4 regions of the Vermiculatibacterium agrestimuris genome follow, and region 4 is predicted to be linked to each of the others. Evidence: predicted binding sites of a transcription regulator. Region 4 holds the regulator's gene; each other region holds the start of a gene.
What was found. The regulator Rex, encoded in region 4, represses fermentation and respiration genes when NADH is low (regulators of the CRP and FNR family bind a similar motif). The targets are predictions, from matches to a motif close to ATTGTTAANNNNTTAACAAT.
Positions count from the first base shown of each region.

Region 1: a site for Rex is predicted at 1,181-1,200, ahead of gap (type I glyceraldehyde-3-phosphate dehydrogenase). Genes of this name have one in related genera too.
Region 2: a site for Rex is predicted at 1,855-1,874, ahead of NFR87_RS08925 (flavocytochrome c). Genes of this name have one in related genera too.
Region 3: a site for Rex is predicted at 1,360-1,379, ahead of NFR87_RS08285 (acyl-CoA dehydrogenase). Genes of this name have one in related genera too.

Region 1 is NZ_CALPCU010000037.1:5,667-9,110, forward strand. Features, by position in the region: gene NFR87_RS09705 (helix-turn-helix domain-containing protein) at 1-64, shown strand, start outside; gene gap (type I glyceraldehyde-3-phosphate dehydrogenase) at 158-1,168, opposite strand; gene NFR87_RS09715 (sensor histidine kinase) at 1,411-2,199, shown strand; gene NFR87_RS09720 (cation diffusion facilitator family transporter) at 2,315-3,444, shown strand, end outside.
Region 2 is NZ_CALPCU010000028.1:2,552-5,995, forward strand. Features, by position in the region: gene NFR87_RS08925 (flavocytochrome c) at 1-1,762, opposite strand, end outside; gene NFR87_RS08930 (FAD:protein FMN transferase) at 1,942-2,958, opposite strand; gene NFR87_RS08935 (Gx transporter family protein) at 2,955-3,444, opposite strand, start outside.
Region 3 is NZ_CALPCU010000023.1:2,527-5,970, forward strand. Features, by position in the region: gene NFR87_RS08275 (electron transfer flavoprotein subunit beta/FixA family protein) at 1-262, shown strand, start outside; gene NFR87_RS08280 (electron transfer flavoprotein subunit alpha/FixB family protein) at 278-1,282, shown strand; gene NFR87_RS08285 (acyl-CoA dehydrogenase) at 1,406-2,548, shown strand; gene NFR87_RS08290 (superoxide dismutase family protein) at 2,663-3,184, opposite strand; gene NFR87_RS10465 (S-layer homology domain-containing protein) at 3,338-3,444, opposite strand, start outside.
Region 4 is NZ_CALPCU010000001.1:191,986-195,429, forward strand. Features, by position in the region: gene NFR87_RS00950 (amidase domain-containing protein) at 1-334, opposite strand, end outside; gene NFR87_RS00955 (hypothetical protein) at 444-1,517, opposite strand; gene NFR87_RS00960 (redox-sensing transcriptional repressor Rex) at 1,514-2,143, opposite strand; gene ligA (NAD-dependent DNA ligase LigA) at 2,312-3,444, opposite strand, start outside.

The DNA.
Region 1 (3,444 bases), on a different contig from region 4:
TCTCTTGCTCCTTTTCGGGCTCTGGGCAGAGCTTCGGCATAGACGTGGACAGCTTCATCAATAAATGAAGTAGTTCGATTTTTGCACTCTTATAAAAATACTCCCTCTTGGGTCTATGACCCAAGAGGGAGCATTTTTATCGCTTTGAATATCTGTCTTACTTATGATCCACCTTGTACATGTGCTCGATGAGATCCAGCACCTTGTTGGAGTAGCCCATCTCGTTGTCGTACCAGGAGACCACCTTCACGAAGGTATCGGTGAGGGCGATGCCGGCCTTGGCGTCGAAGATGGAGGTGCGGGGATCGCCCAGGAAGTCGCTGGAGACCACATCCTCATCGGTGTAGCCCAGAACGCCCTTCAGCTCGCCCTCGCTGGCCTTCTTCATGGCCGCGCAGATCTCGTCATAGGTGGCGCTCTTGGCCAGGTTGACGGTCAGATCCACCACAGACACGTCCAGGGTGGGCACCCGCATGGACATACCGGTGAGCTTGCCGTTCAGGGCGGGGATGACCTTGCCCACGGCCTTGGCGGCGCCGGTGGAGGAGGGGATGATGTTGCCAGAGGCGGCGCGGCCGCCCCGCCAGTCCTTCATGGAAACGCCGTCCACCGTCTTCTGGGTGGCGGTGGTGGAGTGGACGGTGGTCATCAGGCCATCCTTGATGCCGAAGGCGTCGTTGAGCACCTTGGCGATGGGGGCCAGGCAGTTGGTGGTGCAGGAGGCGTTGGAGACGAACTGCATGTCGGGGGTGTAGGCGTCCAGGTTCACGCCGCACACGAACATGGGGGTGTCGTCCTTGGAGGGGGCGGACATGACCACCTTCTTGGCGCCGGCGGTGATGTGGGCCTGGGCCTTCTCCTTGGTCAGGAACAGGCCGGTGGACTCCACCACGTACTCCGCGCCCAGCTTGCCCCAGGGGATGTTGGCGGGATCCCGCTCGGCAAAGACGGGGATGGTCTTGCCGTTGACGATGATGCCCTTGTCGTCGGAGGAGACCTCGCCCTTGAACTGGCCGTGCATGGTGTCGTACTTCAGCATATAGGCCAGGTAGTCGGCAGGACACAGATCGTTGATACCCACGATCTCGATGTCAGGATGATTGATGCTGGCCCGGAAGACCATACGGCCGATCCGGCCAAAGCCGTTAATGCCAACTTTGATGCTCATGTTCATTACTCCTTTGTTATAGTATTAACGATGCTTGCGCCCATCATTATATCCCAATTCCTTCTATTTGCAAAGGGGAATTTTGCTGATTCTGGGGAAATTTTTTACAGTTTTTGCACCTCTTATTTCACACTTTCGACAAGAAACGACAAATTTTGTCAAAAGGTGTTGTTGCTGGCCCCATATTTTGGTATACTTTTAAACAAGATTTTGCGCAAACTGGAGGAAATGGAGGGATGGATATGGACGAGGAAACCTATCGGCGGCTTCTGTGGGAGCTGCGGGAACAGATCAATACCCTCTTTTCCGCCAACCATCTCCTCACCGCCCTGGTGCGGGAAAAGGGCGTCCAACGGGATCTGGACTGCCTGGCCATGTCCGACCAGGCCCTCTACCGCCTGATGCGCACCATTCAGCACCTGGAGTTTGTCCATGGGAGCACGCCCATCCTCCAGTCTCAGCTCATCGACGTGGCCCAGCCGTGCCGCCGGCTGGGAGAGTCCCTGGAGCACATCGCCGCCGATCTGAAGGTGGACTTCTCCTGGTCTGTGGACAGCGGCGACTATTCCACCATGGCCGACCCCCTGCTGTTGGAGCAGGCTCTGCTGAACCTTCTGACCAACGCCATCCAGGCCGCGGGCGAGGGCGGCAAGGTGTGGCTGCGCGCGGCCCTGAGCGGCGGCAGCATCCTCCTGACGGTGGAGGACAACGGCCCCGGCATGGGCGCCGATCCCCAGCTCAGCGCCACCTCCTGGGCTGACCCCTTCCTCAAAACGCCCGGCGGCGTGGGCCTGGGTATGGACATGGTCAAAAAGATCGCCCGGCTCCACAAGGGCACGGTGATGTGGCATGACCGGGCCGGCGGCGGGCTGTCCGTGACCCTCTCTCTTCCCCAAACCCCACCGTCCCAGCCCAGCGAGATCGTAAAAACGCCTCTCCGGAGCGATCTGACCGGCGGGTTCCCCCTTCTTCTGGTGGAGCTCTCCCCGCTCCTTCCTCTGGAGCAGTTCATGCCGGAAAATCTGGATTGATCAAGCCGTCTCCTCTGGGGGCGGCTTGTTTTTCCCCCTGTTTCCCGTTGACGTTGCGGCCGATCCGTGAGATAATCAGACCCATATCCTACATCTTAAAAAGGGGGCGTTTGCCTTGACAGAATTTCTCCTGCGCCGTTTTGTCCCCAATTACCAGGACGTCCAGTCTCCGGAGGTGCGGGAGCGCTGCGGCGCCCTGTCCGGCATCACCGGGATCCTGCTCAACGTGCTTTTGTGCATGGGCAAATTCATCGCCGGACTTCTCACCGGGGCGGTGTCCGTCACCGCCGACGCCTTCAACAACCTCTCCGACGCCGCCTCCTCTCTTGTGACTCTGGTGGGCTTCCACATGGCGGGTCAGGCCGCTGACCGGGATCATCCCTACGGCCACGGGCGTATGGAGTATCTGGCGGGCCTGGCGGTATCCGCGGCCATTCTGCTGGTGGGGGTGGAGCTGGCCAAGGGGGCCCTGGAGAAGATCCTCCGTCCTGAGGCCGTCCATTTCTCCTGGCTGTCTGTGGGGATCCTGTGCGCCTCCATCGCGGTCAAGCTGTGGATGTACCTGTTCAACAGGTCTTTGAGCCGCCGCATCTCTTCCGCCGCCATGGCCGCCACTGCCGCCGACTCCCTCTCTGACTGCGTGGCCACCGGCGCAGTGCTGCTGGGCCTGCTGGTCAGTCATTTTGCCCAGGTGTCCATTGACGGCTGGGTGGGCGTGGTGGTGGCCGCCTTCGTCCTCCGGGCCGGGTGGGAGGCCGCCAAGGACACCATTGATCCTCTGCTGGGCAAGGCCCCCGACCCCGCTCTGGTGGAGGGCATCCGCCAGACCGTCCTCAGCCACCCGGAGATCGCCGGCGTCCACGACCTGATGGTGCACGACTACGGCCCCGGCCATGTGATGGCCTCCCTCCACGCCGAGGTGTCCATCGACGCCGACATGGCCGCCACCCACGACATCATCGACAACGTGGAGCGGGAGCTGGCCCAGAAATACCGCCTTATCGCCACCATACATATGGATCCCATCGTCACCGACGACGCCCATATCAACGCCGTCCGCTCGGAGATCCTGGCCCTGGCCCAGCAGATCGACCCGGCCATGACCCTCCACGACTTCCGCATGACAGCAGGCCCCAGCCACACCAACCTGATCTTCGATGTGGTCGCCCCCCACTCCTGCCCCCTCTCCGACGAGGAGATCCGCCGGGAGCTGAGCCGGCTGGCCAGGGAAAAGGATCCCAAGTA
Region 2 (3,444 bases), on a different contig from region 4:
CGGCGGCGAAGAGGCCGGGGATCACATTGCCGTCAGTGCCCAGGACTTCCGTGGAGGTGTTGATCTTCACACCGCCCATGGTGTGGTGGACGCCGGGGGCGATCTGGATGGCGTAGAAGGGCGCGCTGTCCAGGGGATTGGCGAAGCTGGTGCGGCCGAACTCCTCGTCCTTGCCGGCCGCCACGCAGGCGTTCCACTTCTCCATGGTCTCGGGAAGCACATCCTCGGGCACGCCCATGGCCTTGGCCAGGTCGGCGTAGGTGTCGCCCTGAACGGTGAAGCCCTTCTTGATGTAGCCGGCGATGACGCTGGAGGCGTCCACCATCTTCTGATCCACCACCAGCCAGGCGTTGCCGCCCGTCTGAGCCAGCTCAGCGGCGGAGACGGCATCACGGGTGCCCACCTCGTCGCAGAAGCGCAGGCCCTCGGCATTGACCAGAATGGCGCCGTCGCCGCGCAGACCCTCGGTGATCAGAGCGGAGGTGTTCTGCTCCACAGTGGGATGGATCTGGATCTGATCCATGTCCACAGTGGCAGCTCCCACGGCCTCGGCCATCTTGATGCCGTCGCCGGTGCAGCCGGGCGCGTTGGTGGTGACAAAGCCGTCCAGCTCAGGCTTGAGCTCGGCCACCATCTTCAGGTTGGCGCCGAAGCCGCCGCAGGCCAGGACGACGCTCTTGGCGTTGACGGTATAGCCCTCGGCCTTCACGCCCACGGCCTTGCCGCCGTCCATGAGGATCTCGGTCACAGGGGCGTTGAAGATGATCTCCACGCCGTTGTCGGCGCAGGCCTTCTCCAGAATGGGAACGATGTAACCGCCGACAGAGACGGTCTTGCCCTCGGCGTCCACGGGGCGGTGGATCCGCTTGACGGACGCGCCGCCGAAGGAGCCCACATTGTGCAGCTCGGCGCCGATACCGTCCAGCCAGTCGATGGCGGCGGCAGAATTATTGGCCAGGGCGCTGACAAGCTCCTTGTCATTGATCCCCTTGCCGCCCACCATGGTGTCCAGAATGAACAGGTTCACGCTGTCGAAGTAGCCGTTGGAGCCGGCGGCCTTCCAGTCGTCATACTCCTTCTGGACAGTCGCCACCAGGTCACTGAGCTCGGGGTAGGTCTCGGCGGCAGAGCCGAGGGTCTTCTCCACACCGGCGTTCTCGGTGAACTCGTTGGTGTCCTGCCACTCGGTCTTGGCGGCGTTCATGCCGCCGGTGGCTTTGACGGAGTTGCCGCCCACCATGGCGGTCTTCTCCAGGATGACGACCTTCTTGCCGGCCTGGGCGGCGGCAATGGCGGCGGTCATGCCGGCGCCGCCGGCGCCCACGACCACCACGTCCACATCCATAGTCTGCTCCTCGCCGTTGCCGCCTTCAACTTTGGAGTTAAAGTTGGCCACATCGGCCCCGGCCGCCGTCAGAGCGGCCTCCACGGCGCCCAGGAAGCCGTCGGAAGCCAGGGTGGCGCCGCTGATGGCGTCCAGGTTGATGGTCTGGTCGTTCAGAATGGAAGTCGTCAGCAGCTCAATGGCCTTGCCGCCGATCTCCGGGGTCTCATTGCTCTCGGTCACGTCGATCTTCTCGATCTTGCTCTTGTCCGCGGACAGAGTGACCTCCACCTTGATAGCGCCGCCGTAGCCGCTGCCCTCGCCAACGCCGGTGACGGCGTCCGCAGGCGCGGGGCTTTCCTTGCCCTCGTTGCTGCACGCAGCCAAGCCACAGATCATGGCCGCGGCCAGCAGCAGAGCGCCTAGTCTCTTCTTCATATTGTTCCTCTCCTTAAGTTTTGATTTGTATTGGGATTTTTCTCCCGAACAATGTGGTATTATAGCACCATGTTTTGGAATACGCAATAAAATTTGATAAAAAATTCACATTTTTCTGGCCATGTCAAAAAGGACCTCCCCTGCCGCAGGCAGAGAAGACCCTTTTTCCCATTATTCCATTATGTCGGCTGGAACCGCCCCTCCAGCCCGGAAGTCCAGGTCACCTCGTCCTCCCGTGTGACAAAGATGGCCTCGATCCCATCCAGGCTCTCAATGAAAGCAGTTCCCTTTTCCAAGCCCATGGCAAACACCGCGGTAGATAGCGTATCGGCGTCAAAGGCATCCGGGGCAATGATGGAAACGCCGGCCAGCTCATTCTGCACCGGCCAGCCGGTGGCGGTATCCAGAATATGGTGATAGCGCACTCCGTCCAGATCAAAGCCCCGCTCATAGATGCCGCTGGTGACCACAGCCTGATCCCTTACGGGCACAGCGCCCACCACGGCCTGCTGCTGAAGGCCCCGGGGATCCTGTATGCCAATATTCCAGTCGGTGCCATCGGGCTTACCGCCGATGGCCAGTACATTCCCGCCAAAGTTCAGAAAACCGCTCTCCACGCCCCGCTGCCGCATAAAATCGGCAATGCGGTCGGTGATATAGCCCTTGGCAATGGCCCCCAGGTCGATGGTGACGCCGGCGGGAAGCAGGACTCCCTCCTCGTCCATGTCGATCTGGGCCCAACCCACTTTCTCGGCGGCCTGGGCCAAGGCGGTCTCGTCAGGAAGGCGCCCCATCCCCTCCCCTGTGAAATCCCACAGGTCTACGCAGGCGCCGATGGTAATGTCAAAAGCTCCTTCAGAAAGGGCGGAGTACTCCAGCGCCTTTTCCAGGATCTCCCGGGTCTCGGGACTGACCTGGATCCGCTTTCCTCCCGCGTGGTTCAGATTCCAGACGTCAGAGCCCTCCACTGTCTTGCTCAGCAAGTCCTCATACCGCTGACATTCCGCCTGGGCGTCGGAGAGAAGCGTCTCGTCATCGGTGTAGATGTTCATGGTCACCACAGTGTCGAAGAAAAACGCCACCTGGCTTTTGGGCTCGGCCGGCGCAGTGGTGACGCGCGGAGCCACGGCAGGACCGCCGCCGCAGCCGGTCAGCGCCAGGGCCAGGGCCAATCCCCATATCAGCTTTTTTCTCATCCCTGTCCCTCCGCGCCGGGAAGCCGCAGCACCCGCACGATCTGCCGCCCGGCAATACCGGTGATGATGCCGGTGACTACGGCCGAGATCATCAGGGGAAAGACATAGAACAACAGCCCCGGCGTCTCCATAATGAGCGCGGCCACCAGGATCTGGCCCACGTTGTGGAATATCGCGCCTACCACCGACACGCCCACGATGGAGACGCTGTCCCGGCCCAGCTTTTTCACCAAAAGCATCATAACAAGGCTCAGAACGCCGCCACCCATACTATAAAAGAACGCCGCCGCCAGATTGCCCGACATAAAGCCGGTAAGCACCACCTTCATCAGCATCAGAAGCACCGCATACCTTGCCCCCAACAGATAGATGGCGTAGAGCAGCACTGTGTTGGCCAGTCCCAGCTTGATCCCCGGAGGCAGCGCCATCACAGCGGCGAGGAGGTTTTCCATATAGCCAAGCACCACCGCCGCCGCCGAGAGCAGG
Region 3 (3,444 bases), on a different contig from region 4:
ATACACCAAGCCCGCCTGGGATCCCCGCTATCCCACCATCAAGCGGAAGATGGCCGCCAACCGGGCTGAGATCCCCACTCTGGACGACACCATGTTCCCCGAGATGGATACCACCCGCATCGGCCTGAAAGGCTCTCCCACCCATGTGAAGAAGACCTTCGTGCCCCAGAAGAAGACCGGCGGCGTGAAGATCCAGGAGGCCGACAACGAGACCAGCGCCAAGAAGCTCTTCGAGCTGCTCAGCGGCGCCAGCATTATTTAAGGGAGGGGACGTACAATGGAAGCAAAGACCAAAGACCTGTGGGTATTTGTTGAGACCAACGAGGACGGCACCGCCAAGAACGTGGGCATTGAGCTGCTCAGCCCCGGCAAGATGATGGCTGGCAAGCAGGGCGGCCAGCTGGTGGCCGTTGTCATCGGCAGCGGCGTGGACGCCGCCGTCAACGACGCCGCCACCCATGGCGCCGACAAGGTGATCGTGGTGGACGGCCCCGAGTACAAGCAGTACAGCACCGACGCCTATGCCATCGCGCTGTGCACTCTGGTGGAGAAGTACGGCCCCACCAGCATGATGATCGGCGCCACCAACAACGGCCGCGATCTGGGCCCCCGGGTGTCCTGCCGTCTGAACACCGGCCTCACCGCCGACTGCACCGCCCTGGATATTGATGAGGAGAGCGGCAACGTGGCCTGGACCCGTCCCGCCTTCGGCGGCAACCTGATGGCCACCATCCTCTGCCCCGATCACCGTCCTCAGATTGGCACCGTCCGTCCCGGCGTGTTCAAGAAGGCTGAGGCCACTGCCGCCGCCGCTGAGATCATCAAGGAAGACATCCATGTGGACGCCAAGGATATCCGCACCCAGATCCTGGAGCTGATCCAGGACATGGACAGTGAGAAGGTGGATCTGGAAGGCGCGGAGATCATCGTCTCCGGCGGCCGCGGCGTGGGCGGCCCCGAGGGCTTCGCCCCCGTGAAGGCCCTGGCCGACGTGCTGGGCGCCACCGTGGGCGCTTCCCGTGCCGCCGTGGACGCCGGCTGGATCGCCCACAGCCACCAGGTGGGCCAGACCGGTAAGACCGTCGGCCCCAAGCTGTACATCGCCTGCGGCATCTCCGGCGCCATTCAGCACCTGGCCGGTATGAGCGGCTCTGACTGCATCGTGGCCATCAATAAGGATCCCGACGCCCCCATCTTCGATGTGGCCGACTACGGCGTGGTGGGCAACCTCTTTGAGGTACTGCCTGTCCTCACTGAGGAGATCAAGAAGGCCCGGGCCTAAGCGAAACAATATCCCTTGTTCGTTCCTTGCGCCGCCCTCCCCGAGCATCTGAGAGCGGCGCAAGGTCATATTTAGACATTGTCTAAAACTTCACAATTGGCCAATTAAAAGGAGGAAAACAGTATGGATTTTCATTTTAGCGCGGAAGAGCAGGAAATTCTGGATATGCTCCATGATTTCTGCCTGAAGGAGGTCGCCCCCATCGCCGCCGAGGTGGATGAGAACGAGCGCTTCCCTGAGGAGACCTGGCACAAGCTGGCTGAGATGGGCATGATGGGCGTTCCCTTCCCCGAGGAGTACGGCGGGGCCGGCCTGACCTATCTCAACTACATCGGCGTGTGTGAGGAGCTGGCCAAGCACTGCGCCACCACCTCCGTGATGGTCTCCGCCCACACCTCCCTGTGCGCCTGGCCCATTTTCAACTTCGGCACCGAGGAGCAGAAGGCGAAGTATCTGCCGCCCCTGGCCACCGGCGAGAAGCTGGGCGCCTTCGGCCTGACTGAGCCCGGCGCCGGCACCGACGCCGCCATGCAGAAGACCACCGCCGAGGATAAGGGCGACCACTGGGTGCTCAACGGTTCCAAGATCTTCATCACCAACGCCGGCTTTGCCGACGTGTTCGTGGTCTTCGCCATGACCGACAAGAGCCTGGGCACCAAGGGCATCTCCGCCTTTATCGTGGAGAAGGACTTCCCCGGCTTCAAGGTGGGCGCCCACGAGAAGAAGATGGGCATCCGCGGCTCCTCCACCTGCGAGCTTGTCTTTGAGGACTGCATCGTGCCCAAGGAGAACCTGCTGGGCGAGCTGAACAAGGGCTTCAAGGTGGCCATGATGACCCTGGACGGCGGCCGGATCGGCATTGCCGCCCAGGCTCTGGGTATCGCCCAGGCCGCCATCGACGAGTGCGTGAAGTACACCAGCGAGCGCGTCCAGTTTGGCAAGCGCATCAGCCAGTTCCAGAACACCCAGTTCCAGCTGGCCGACATGCAGGCCAGGACCGACGCCGCCCGGCTGCTGGTCTACCGGGCCGCCCAGGCCAAGCAGGATCACGAGCCCCACAGCCACCTGGCCGCCATGGCCAAGCTGGTGGCCGCTGAGACTGCCTCCGACGTGACCCGCCGCGCTCTTCAGCTCACCGGCGGTTACGGCTACACCCGGGAGTATCCCTTCGAGCGGTTTATGCGCGACGCCAAGATCACCGAGATCTATGAGGGCACCAGCGAAGTCCAGCGCATGGTCATCTCCGGCTGGATGGGCGTGAAATAAGGCGCTCACGGCAAAAAATTGAAGCAAAAAAAGGCCCGTCCCCTGGGGGACGGGCCTTTTTTGCTTTTTCCCGTAATGGAGACGCAAGAGCAAGCGCGGGGACGGAGCTGACTCTTACGGACGGGAACTTGCCGTTCCACGGATCACGCCGCAGGCGATCTTCGTGCCGGAATTGCCCGATGGCTGCGTGGTAAAATCATCCGGGTGGTCGTGGATGATGACCGTTCTGCCGATCACCTCATTTACATCAAAGCGATCCGTGAGAAACACACAGAGGGCAAACCCGTCGTTTTCAAACAGCGGCGGCAGGTCGCCGGCGTGGTACGGATGGGCGCAGTCGCCCGGATCGTAGTGGGACATGGCGTCCGCAAAGGGATCGTCCATGCTGCCTGCACAGTCGGTTCCCTTATGAATGTGGAACCCGAAGATCCGCCCCTGGCAGGGGAGGTCGGAATGGGGAAGACCGCTGATTTCGGCCCGGACGATCACGCCCGCGCAGGTTTGATAGAATCGCACGCTGCCTGATATATCGGGGTAGCTTTCGCTGCCCACGATTTTTGCCGCCGCCCGCGGTCTGCCGCGCAGGACGGAGAGAAGATGGAGCTTTGAATTGCCGCAGGACGAAAAATGATCCATAGAAATCCTCCTTTTTACCAGATTATGCGGAGGATAGCGTCCTTGACAACCATTTTAGAGCTTATCGTGAAGCAGCTCTGCGAAGGTTTGTGGGTGCTCCACTCCCTGGCCGCCGTTCACCGGGATATCAAGCCGGAGATGGATCGCTCTTTTTTACATCGTGTGGTTATACATCCGCACGATGGTGACGACGGACTGCTCCCGGGTGTAGGACTGTTGGGGGGAGAACTGGTTGTTGCCTGTGCCGCTCATGATGCCGC
Region 4 (3,444 bases):
AATTGAGCTGAATGAAGTCGCCAGGCAGCAGATCCTGAAGGCCGACCTCGGTGGCAAAGGGGCCTGGTGTAGGCTTGCCGCGCAGGAGAAAGTTGCGGAAGTACTCGACTCCGGTCCAGGCGGGGGCCTTATTGTTGGCATCAATGTAATACCAACCGTAGGTCGGGGTGTAATTCATCACGCCGGTGCCGGCGTAAAGACACTGTGAGGCGAAGTTGGTGCAGTCGCCGCCGATCTCTTCGTAGTCATAGAATTTGGGATTGCGGCCATATGCCCATCGGTGGGCGTAGGCCACGGCGGCAGCACGGTCGTAAGGGAGCGTGAGAGTGGTCATAAGCGTCCCTCCTTTCCCGCCATCCTATGCCGCCGCAGAAGAAAAAGAAACCGCTGCCGAATTCGTTCGGCAGCGGTTTTAATTATAAATGACGAAAAGGCAATTCCCTTTACAAACGCTGAGAAGAAAGACCTGACATGGCACTTTGGGCTGTGGCGGCATCAATGGCGCCCGCTGCGGCCAGGCGTTCCAGAAGGGTGCCTCCCCCCTCCCCTGCGGTTTTTGCCGATAGGGCGAAGTAGGACAGGTAGACGGTTTGTGCCCGCAGGAAGGGCTTTTGCGCGAGCAGCGTGCCCTCCCCTGCGGTCAGGACGCCCAAGGTCTGCGCGTCGGTCAAAGCGGTCTCCCACTGAAAATCACTGCCCTCCATATAGCCCAAAGCCCGCAGGAGAAAGGTGGTGTAGTCTCCAGCGGAGATGGGGGCGTCGCTGCCGAAGATGACCCGCCACTGCTCGTCTACGCCCTGCCCCTTGGTATAGCCTCTATCATAGGCATAGGCGACATAGGGCAGCGCCCAGTCAGGGACGTCGGTAAAGTGGATCCCGCTGCCGGGGTAGCTGAGCGCGGACTGCTCCTCCCCCATCAGGCGCAGGAAAAGGACGAGGCCCTGAATACGGGTTGGGGCCAGCTCCAAGTCGTAGCCGGAGCCATAGGGTGTGTCAGTGCCCTTAAAAAGGCCCATGGTCTTCAATGCGTCAGCCAGGGCGTTGTAGTCCGTCTCAGTGCTGGGACTGAGCTGATAGGGGCCGGTGAGACGTACCACCGCCGTATCGGTGGTGACGGAGAAAGCGGCCTGGGTCTGCTCCGCAGCCAGATAGCGATGGCCGGTCACAGGTAAGCCGGTGTGCTCTTCTCCGGTGGTGATGTCCACTACCGTGCCGGCACTGGAGAGCGAAAGTCCCCCTGCCAGTGGAGTTAGGGCCGCGCCACTGTCCAACCGAAGCACGTCTCCCCGCTTGATGCGCAGCTCAGTACCACTGGAGGTGGAGGAGTTCTCCAATGCGTCTATGCGCTCCTCTGCCCTGGCGTCTGCCTGGGTGACAGCGTTGGGAATGAAGGTGCTTTTCAGCCAGCCCAGGGCAATGAGAGGATCGGCGGCAGAGCCGGGATCCGCGGCGATGGCGCCGCCGGCGCAGATGAGAGTCCCTGCCAACAGCAAGGCCATTACCTTTCGGTGTTTCATGACGCCTCCGAAATAAAGTAGCTGAGCGCCAGGAGGCTGTCGGCAAAGTGGACGTTTTCCACCACGATGCCGGAATCCGCATGGAGTTCTGAGTTGGTAAAGTTCCAGATCCCCTTTACGCCGCCGGCAATGAGACGCTCCGACATCTCCCCTGCTACAGAGCCGGGAACGGTAAGAACACCGATGCTGGTGGGGTGAGCGCTGAGATAGTGCTCAAGCTCCTCAATGGGGTAAATGGGCACGCCGGAGATATCGTGGCCAATGAGCTCCGGACACACGTCAAAGGCGGCGGTGAGACGTACGCCGCTGCGGTCAAAGTGGAAGTTTTCCAGCAGGGCCCGCCCCAGGTTGCCGGCGCCCAGGATAACTGCGGTGTGGCCCTGATTCATGCCTAAAATATCCGCGACCTCCTTGCGGAGCGACTCCACATTGTAGCCATACCCCTGCTGTCCGAACTCGCCAAAGCAGGAGAGATCCTGACGGATCTGGGAGGCGGTGAGATGCATGGACTTGCCCAGAGCACTGGAGGAGATCCGCACAACGCCCTGCCGGGCCAGATCGCTAAGATGCCGGTAATATCGGGGCAAGCGGCGGATAACAGCGCTGGAAACTTTGTCCTTCTTCATGGTATTTGCAACTCCTTGTTTCTGCGTCTTTCTATACTAAGTCTACCCTATCCGAGCCAACTTGTCAAACTTTTTCACAATCAAAAAGAAGATGATTTGAAAAAAGTCAAGGGTCGTTGAAAAAACACCCCTCTGGGAACAGGCCCATAGGGGTGTTTTTCGACATATTTATTGCTCCAATAATTGGAGGAAGGCGGCCTCGTCCAATATGGGAACATCCAGCTCCTGAGCCTTGCGGAGCTTAGAGCCGGCAGCCTCGCCCGCGACCACATAGGAGGTCTTCTTGGATACGGAGCCGGAGACCTTCCCGCCCAGCGCCTGAATACGCTCCCCTGCTTCCTTCCGGGTGAAGCCGGTCAGCTCACCGGTGAGGACAAAGGTAAGCCCGGAGAACTTGTCACCCACCGGCTGGGCGCGACTTTCCATATTTACCCCAGCCGTACGGAGGGTCTCCACCAAATGCTGAGATTGTGGATCGGCGAACCAGGCGGTGATGTTTTGAGCCGTGACGGGGCCGATGTCGGGCACTGCGGCCAGGTCCTCTTCTGTAGCGGCGATCAGGGCGTCCAGAGAACCGAACTGGCGGGCCAGGAGCTGGGCGGCGCGCTGGCCGACCTGACGAATGCCAAAGGCATAAAGAAGCCTCGAAAGATCGTTTTCCTTAGATTTTTCAATGGCGGAGATAAGGTTCTCCGCCGACTTTTTCCCCATGCGCTCCAGCTTGGCAACGTCTTCGGCCCGAAGACTGTATAGGTCGCCGGGGGTCTTCAGAAGGCCGGCGTTGACCAGATTCTCCACATTGGCACTCCCCAGCCCCTCGATGTCCATGGCATCCCGGGAGGCAAAATGTGCCAGGTGCCGGAGAAGTTGGGCGGGACATTCGGCACCGGTACAGCGCAGAGCAGCGCCATCCTCATCCCGAACCACGGGAGCCCCGCAAACAGGACAGTGATCCGGCAGATGATAAGGCACGGTGTCCGGCGGCCGCCGCTCCTTGAGAACAGAGACGATCTCCGGGATGATCTCCCCTGCCTTTTGGACGAGGACAGTGTCTCCGATCCGAACGTCCTTTTCCGTTATAAAGTCCTGGTTGTGCAGTGTGGCATTGGTGACGGTGGTGCCCGCCAGCCGTACCGGAGCTACCACCGCTTTCGGGGTCAAGACCCCGGTGCGGCCTACCTGGACAAGGATGTCTACAATTGTAGACTCCTTCTGTTCGGGGGGATATTTATAGGCGACGGCCCAGCGGGGGAACTTAGCAGTGCTGCCGAGGGCCTCTCTATCTGCAAGGGAATTTACCT